3 regions of the Buttiauxella gaviniae genome follow, and region 2 is predicted to be linked to each of the others. Evidence: predicted binding sites of a transcription regulator. Region 2 holds the regulator's gene; each other region holds the start of a gene.
What was found. Region 2 encodes PurR, which represses purine synthesis genes. Its sites were predicted from a motif close to CANGCAAACGTTTGCNTG; they were not measured.
Positions count from the first base shown of each region.

Region 1 (2,268 bases), 3.3 Mb from region 2:
GACAATATTGAGCGGGATATCTTGTGGTTCCCAGCGCACATCTTCCTCAATTTCCGCATTGATAGTAACGTTTTCGCCACCCAACACTTTTTCTTTCGGTTTGTCGCTGATAGTGCCATTGACCAGCACGCGCTGATCAAGAATCCATTCTTTTATACGCGAACGTGAATAATCAGGGAACAATTCGGCCAAAGCTTGATCTAAGCGTTGACCGAGTTGAGATTCGGACACTGTTGCGTTGAGTTGTACTAGTTGTGCCATAGACAGCTTCTTCGTTAACGTTGGGTTTTACGGCAATGCCGTTTAATATAGTGTGCTATTGTAGCTGGTCTTTATCGGGAGCTGGAACTGAGAGCCTCCCGGATAACATTCTGAGGAAAGTCAAAACGTCATGACGCGTATGAAATATCTGGTGGCAGCAGCCACGTTGAGCCTGGCTTTGGCTGGTTGCTCCAGTTCCAAGGATGAGGTTCCTGATAATCCACCTTCTGAGATCTATGCGACTGCCCAGCAAAAGTTGCAGGACGGTAACTTTAAAGCGGCGATAACGCAACTGGAAGCGCTGGATAACCGTTATCCGTTCGGGCCTTACTCGCAGCAAGTGCAGTTAGATCTTATTTACGCTTACTACAAGAATGCTGACTTGCCGCTGGCTCAGGCAGCTATCGATCGCTTTTTGCGCCTAAATCCTACCCATCCAAACGTTGACTACGTACTTTACATGCGCGGTCTGACGGATATGGCGTTAGATGATAGCGCATTACAAGGTTTCTTTGGCGTAGATCGTTCAGACCGAGATCCACAGCATGCGCGCGATGCATTCAACGATTTCTCTAAGCTGGTGCGCGGTTACCCGAACAGCCAGTATGTCACCGATGCCACTAAGCGTTTGGTGTTCCTGAAAGATCGTTTAGCAAAATATGAGCTTTCCGTGGCGCAATACTACACTAAACGCGGCGCGTGGGTTGCAGTAGTTAATCGTGTCGAAGGAATGTTGCGTGATTTCCCTGATACTCAAGCCACCCGTGATGGTCTGAAGCTGATGGAACAAGCTTACCGTGAAATGCAAATGCCAGCTCAGGCTGAAAAAGTTGCAAAAATTATTGCGGCAAACAGCAGCAACACCTGATTTATCGTGTTAGAAAAACAAAATGGCAGCCATTGGCTGCCATTTTTATTGCCTGAAAACGTCTTACTGAAACGGTTTAGCGTCAGGTCATCCTATCAAATATGGACGCTATTTTGCCGTTCCACAAGCTTTAAAAACAGAGATCCTGTTCTGCCTCACAAAAAGGGTTTACTGACAAAAAGTGACAAAATTGTGTGATTTACATCACGCAATTTGACATTCAGAAAGGTATGCTGGAGTTACCAAGACGGGAAAGACAAGAGGTAACTTTATGACAATGAACATTACCAGCAAGCAAATGGAAATCACCCCAGCTATTCGTCAACACGTCGCAGACCGTCTAAGTAAACTGGACAAGTGGCAAACTCATCTAATTAATCCACACATTGTCCTGTCCAAAGAACCGAAAGGCTTTGTGGCTGATGCCACAATTAACACACCTAATGGCCAGCTCGTAGCGAGCGCCAAACACGATGATATGTATACGGCTATCAACGATTTGATTAACAAACTGGAGCGGCAGTTGAATAAAGTGCAACACAAGGGTGAAGCACGTCGCACAGCAGGCTCAGTGAAAGACGTTGCTATCGCGGAAACTGAAGAAGAGTAATGAGTTAGCTTTATCATTCATGACAACGCGCCTCCGGGCGCGTTTTTTATTGACAGAGCGAAAACAGACCGAGTACCTTACTTATCTGACTTATCAGGAACCAACCATGAAATTACTCCCGTTTTTCTTCGCATTCTTTTTTACCTTCCCCTAAATGGGAGGCAATTCGTCGTGTGATAAAGAATGCGAAGACGAACAAACAGGCCTCCCCCAAACGGGAGGCCTTTTTTATGGCTTTCGAAAAGGTAGCGTTATGAGTGAGACAAACCCCTTGCTGGCACTGCGCGATAAAATCAGCGCCCTGGATGTAAAATTGCTGGCGCTGCTGTCAGAGCGTCGCTTATTGGCTGTTGAAGTCGGGAAAGCCAAACTCGCGACTCACCGCCCGGTACGCGATATCGATCGTGAACGGGATTTGCTGGAGCGCCTGATTACTCTGGGTAAAACGCATAATCTTGATGCCCATTACATTACTCGCCTGTTCCAGCTCATCATTGAAGATTCGGTTCTGACACAACAAACGCTCTTA
Region 1 covers NZ_JBFMVT010000002.1:802,349-804,616, forward strand. The annotation lists gene rluD (23S rRNA pseudouridine(1911/1915/1917) synthase RluD) at 1-261, opposite strand, end outside; gene bamD (outer membrane protein assembly factor BamD) at 392-1,129, shown strand; gene raiA (ribosome-associated translation inhibitor RaiA) at 1,401-1,739, shown strand; Phe leader region at 1,845-1,971, shown strand; gene pheL (pheA operon leader peptide PheL) at 1,846-1,893, shown strand; gene pheA (bifunctional chorismate mutase/prephenate dehydratase) at 1,993-2,268, shown strand, end outside.
Region 1: the regulator PurR is predicted to act here: its motif matches at 1,286-1,303, upstream of raiA (ribosome-associated translation inhibitor RaiA).

Region 2 (2,268 bases):
GGGCCTGGCCTTCGCTGGTGCTGGAGGATACCTCCCGTTCACTACCAAAACGAATTACCTGGCTGCTGGATAACCAGCGTCGTGTAGTGGTGCCTGACTGGCAATCTGGTTCAGATTGTCTTAGCGCGGGGCTGTGTATCGGTATGGTGCCTTTGCATATCGCACGGCCGTGGCTGGCATCAGGGCAGTGGTGCGAGTTAACGCTTGATAATCCCTTCCCGGACGCCGCATGCTGCCTGACCTGGCGGCAAAATGATGCATCACCAGCCCTGGCCTGGCTACTGGATTATTTGGGGGACAGTGAGACGATGAATGCGGAGTGGTTGCAGGAGCCTGAGCCCGAGTAAACCCGGGCTCAACAAAACTTAACGGCGGTAATCGCGGAATGGGCCATCAGCTACTGAGCGGCGCTCAATCAGGCGCGGATGGACTTCAATGCTCTGGGATTCTTCGCGTTTGTTAACGATTCTATCCAGCAGCATGTTAAATGCCGTTTCACCCAGGGAATCTTTTGGCTGGTGAATCGTCGTCAGGGCGGGTGAGAAGAAGCGAGCATTACGCACGTTGTCATAGCCGATAATGGAAATATCCTGCGGGACGCGCAGCCCCATTTCATCGGCGGCACAAATTGCACCCATCGCCATAATATCCCCGCCGCAGAACACCGCGGTAGGGCGATGAGACTGACCGAGGATCTGCTGCATCGCGCGATAACCGGATTCCGGCTCAAAATCGCCCTGAACAATCCAGTTTTCCGGGATAGCGATACCAGCCTCTTGCAGCGCTTTCATAAAGCCAGCATGGCGACCGCCGCCGGTGTTGCGTTCCATCTGCCCGGGAATAGCGCCAATTTCACGATGACCGCGTTCGATCAAATAACGCCCGGCCAGATAACCGCCATGGAATGCGTTATCGACGACGGAGTCGGTAAAATCAGCGCGCGCTTCACCCCAGTCCATCACAACCATTGGGATATGACGGTACTCTTCGAGCATGGTCAGAAGTGATTCCGGGTACTCAGAGCACATCACCAGCAGGCCATCAACGCGCTTTTGCGCCATCATTGATAAGTAGGCACGCTGTTTTTCGAAGTTATTGTGTGCGTTACCCAGAATGAGGGTATAGCCTTTTTCAAAGCAGCTATTTTCAACGGCTTCGATGATTTCGGCGAAATAGGGCGCTTCGCTGGACGTGGCTAACAGGCCAATCGTTTTAGTGTGATTAACTTTCAGGCTACGCGCGACGGCGCTTGGCGAATAGTGCAGCTCTTTGATTGCAGCCCAAACCGCATTGCGCGTCTCTTCCGCTACAAAACGGGTTTTGTTAATCACATGTGATACGGTTGTAGTGGAAACGTTTGCGCGTTTCGCCACATCCTTGATTGTCGCCATTAAATTTCACTCCGGGCCATATCGTAAGCCCCTGATAACGAATGTGTTAAACGTTTGCGTACGCTATCTCCTGAGGCAACATCGTGGTTGCGGGTATGCCGGGATTGCGACATAAAACGGGAGGAGGGCGTTGAATTGACGGTACGCAATAAATTAGCGTGGGATTTTGGCCTATCCTGGCGAAAAGTGGAAGAGGGAAAATGGATATCCGGTTAAAACCAGGAGGATTTTTCTCTCCGATTGTGGGAAAATCCACCGACACACTGATTGTAAGGTAATAAAAGGAGTTTACTCATGAGCACCGACCTGAAATTTTCAATCACCACCACGGTTATCGTTCTGGCTTTGATTGTTTGTGGCGCGTTAACCGCCGTACTGCACTGATTAAAATGGGCCGCTTATCGCGGCCCATTTACTTATGGATTAAGCTGCAAGATTCTTCGCAACAAATTCCCAATTCACCAACGCCCAGAAATGCTCCAGGTATCCTGCGCGAGCATTGCGGTAGTCGATGTAATACGCATGTTCCCATACGTCTACAGTCAGCAGCGGTTTGGCCGCAGTGGTCAGCGGTGTGCCTGCGTTAGATGTAGAAACAATGGCTAACGAACCCTCTGCGTTTTTAACAAGCCAGGTCCAGCCTGCGCCAAAGTTCTTGATAGCGGCATCGGTAAACTGTTGCTTAAACTCAGCGAAGCTACCAAAAGATTGGTTGATAGCATCCAAAACAGCGCCCGTTGGTTCGCCGCCAGCATCAGGTGCCAGGCAGTTCCAGTAGAAGGTATGGTTCCACACCTGCGCTGCGTTGTTAAATACGCCGCCTTCAGAAGTGCGAACGATCTCTTCGAGTGTTTTGCCTTCAAACGCTGTGCCCTTA
Region 2 covers NZ_JBFMVT010000002.1:4,054,774-4,057,041, forward strand. The annotation lists gene punR (DNA-binding transcriptional activator PunR) at 1-347, shown strand, start outside; gene purR (HTH-type transcriptional repressor PurR) at 366-1,391, opposite strand; gene AB1E22_RS19295 (YnhF family membrane protein) at 1,686-1,775, shown strand; gene sodB (superoxide dismutase [Fe]) at 1,815-2,268, opposite strand, start outside.

Region 3 (2,268 bases), 3.7 Mb from region 2:
AGTATTCACGAACAGCTGACGCATACGGTGAATGCGCTGACGCATGTCGGACAGCTCTTGCTCCCAGATAGTACGCAGGGCCTCGTTGCTCAGGATTGTGGCAACAACGGAAGCACCGTGGGCTGGTGGGTTAGAGTAGTTTGCACGAATCACAGATTTCATTTGGCTGAACGCACGGTCGACGGTATTGGCATCCGCAGCAACCAGCGTACAGGCGCCTACGCGCTCATTGTAGAGGCCAAAGTTCTTAGAATAGGAACTGGCAACAATCAGCTCTTGATGGCTTGCGGCAAAGATACGCAGACCTTCGGCATCTTCTTCCAGACCGCGAGCAAAGCCCTGATAGGCGAAGTCGAACAGCGGCAGCCAACCCTTAGCCTGTGACATTTCTGCCAACACTTTCCACTGTTCAGCCGTTGGATCGATACCGGTTGGGTTATGGCAGCATCCGTGGAACAGCACCACGTCGCCCGCCTGGGCAGCTTGCAGGCTGTTGATCAGACCCTCGAAATTCAGAGAGTGGTTCTGGGCGTCATAATAATCATATTCGCACACTTCTAAACCGGCAGAGTTAAAGACACTCTTATGGTTCGGCCAGCTAGGATTGCTCACCCAAACACGTTGCGTGGTGGTGTTTTTAGCGAGGAAATCTGCAGCCACACGCAGGGCACCGGTGCCGCCTGGCGTTTGTGCAGTGCGAGCGCGTTTGGATGCACTCAGCGCGTTACCTTTCCCGAACAGTAATTCCTGGGTGCAACGGCCAAATTCTGGGATACCGTCAATACCGAGATAGTTCTTGGTGTTCTCATTTTCCAGCAGATAAAGCTCTGCTTTTTTAACGCTGGTCAAAACCGGCGTTTTACCCGTTTCATCTTTATAAACACCAATGCCGAGGTTAATTTTTGTCGGACGGTCATCGGCGCGAAACAGATCGGCCAAACCCAGAATGGGATCGGCTGGGGCAGCGGTAATGTTCTCAAACATGACGAGTTTCCATTTTGATATCGAGGGAGTAACGCTCTCAGGTTAACTGCTGTTTTAGCAAATGCCAACCGTTTGCAACAAAAAGAGACAGGGCTCGTCACAAGTTAATTTTTCCTGCTTTTCAGGCATAAAAAAACAGGGCCGAAGCCCTGTTTTTAAACCATCCTGCAACCAACGTTGCTGGATAATTAGAACTGGTAAACGATACCAACAGTTGCCAGATCGTTAGTATTAACATCAGACTGAGCAGTGTAGCTGTTGTCGTCCAGCAGGTTGAACTGGTATGCAGCGTATACGTTCATGTTTTTGTTGAAGTAGTACCATGCACCCACTTCTACGTATTTAACCAGGTCAGCATCGCCGCCGCCGAAGCCACCGCGTGCTTTCAGGTCTTTACCTTTAGACTGCACGTAACCTACAGATGGACGCAGGCCGAAGTCGAATTGGTATTGAACCACAGCTTCGATGTTCTGAGTTTTGTTTGCGAAGTTGTTGTCAGCTTCACGAGTCATGTTCTGAGTTTCAGCATACATAACTGCAGCGTATACGTTGTTTGCATCGTATTTAGCAGCGGTTGACCATGCTTCAGCACGGCTACCGTTAGCGCTTGCCCAGTTAGCGCTGTTGCCAGCAGCAACTTGCTCATCAGTACGGTCAGCATTTTCATAACCAGCTGCAACGCTGAAGCCTTCGCCCAAGTCATAAGTTACCGCGGTGCTTACGCCTTCGCCGTTCGCTTTAGCGCCGTTGCCGCCGTAACCGATAGTTTTAACGGAACCATCTTCGTTATAGGTAGCTGCAATTGGGTTGCTACGCTCGTTTTTGCCTTGGTATTGAACTGCAAATGCCAGACCATCAACCAGACCGAAGAAGTTGCTGTTACGATAGGTCAGAACGCCAGTAGTACGGCCGTTCATGAAGTTGTCGGTAGCAGCCCAAGAGTCGCCGCCCCATACAACCAGCATATCAGTGTAAGCAGCTACATCGTAGATTGCACCGTAGTTACGGCCGTAATCCAGGGAGCCTGCATCACCAAATTTCAGACCAGCAAATGCCAGACGGGTTGCAGTGCTTTGAGCGCCTTCCGCATTGGAAGCGTTCATGTTGTATTCCCACTGACCGTAACCAGTCATCTGGTCATTGATCTGGGTTTCACCTTTGAAGCCAACACGGGCATAGGTGCTGTCGTTGTTATTGCTTTTGCCTTCAGTTGTCCACTGATGCTCACCTACAGCTTTACCGTAGAAGTCCAGTTTGTTGCCGTTTTTGTTATAGATTTCTGCA
Region 3 covers NZ_JBFMVT010000002.1:390,567-392,834, reverse strand. The annotation lists gene AB1E22_RS02535 (amino acid aminotransferase) at 1-984, opposite strand, end outside; gene AB1E22_RS02530 (porin) at 1,173-2,268, opposite strand, start outside.
Region 3: the regulator PurR is predicted to act here: its motif matches at 1,046-1,063, upstream of AB1E22_RS02535 (amino acid aminotransferase).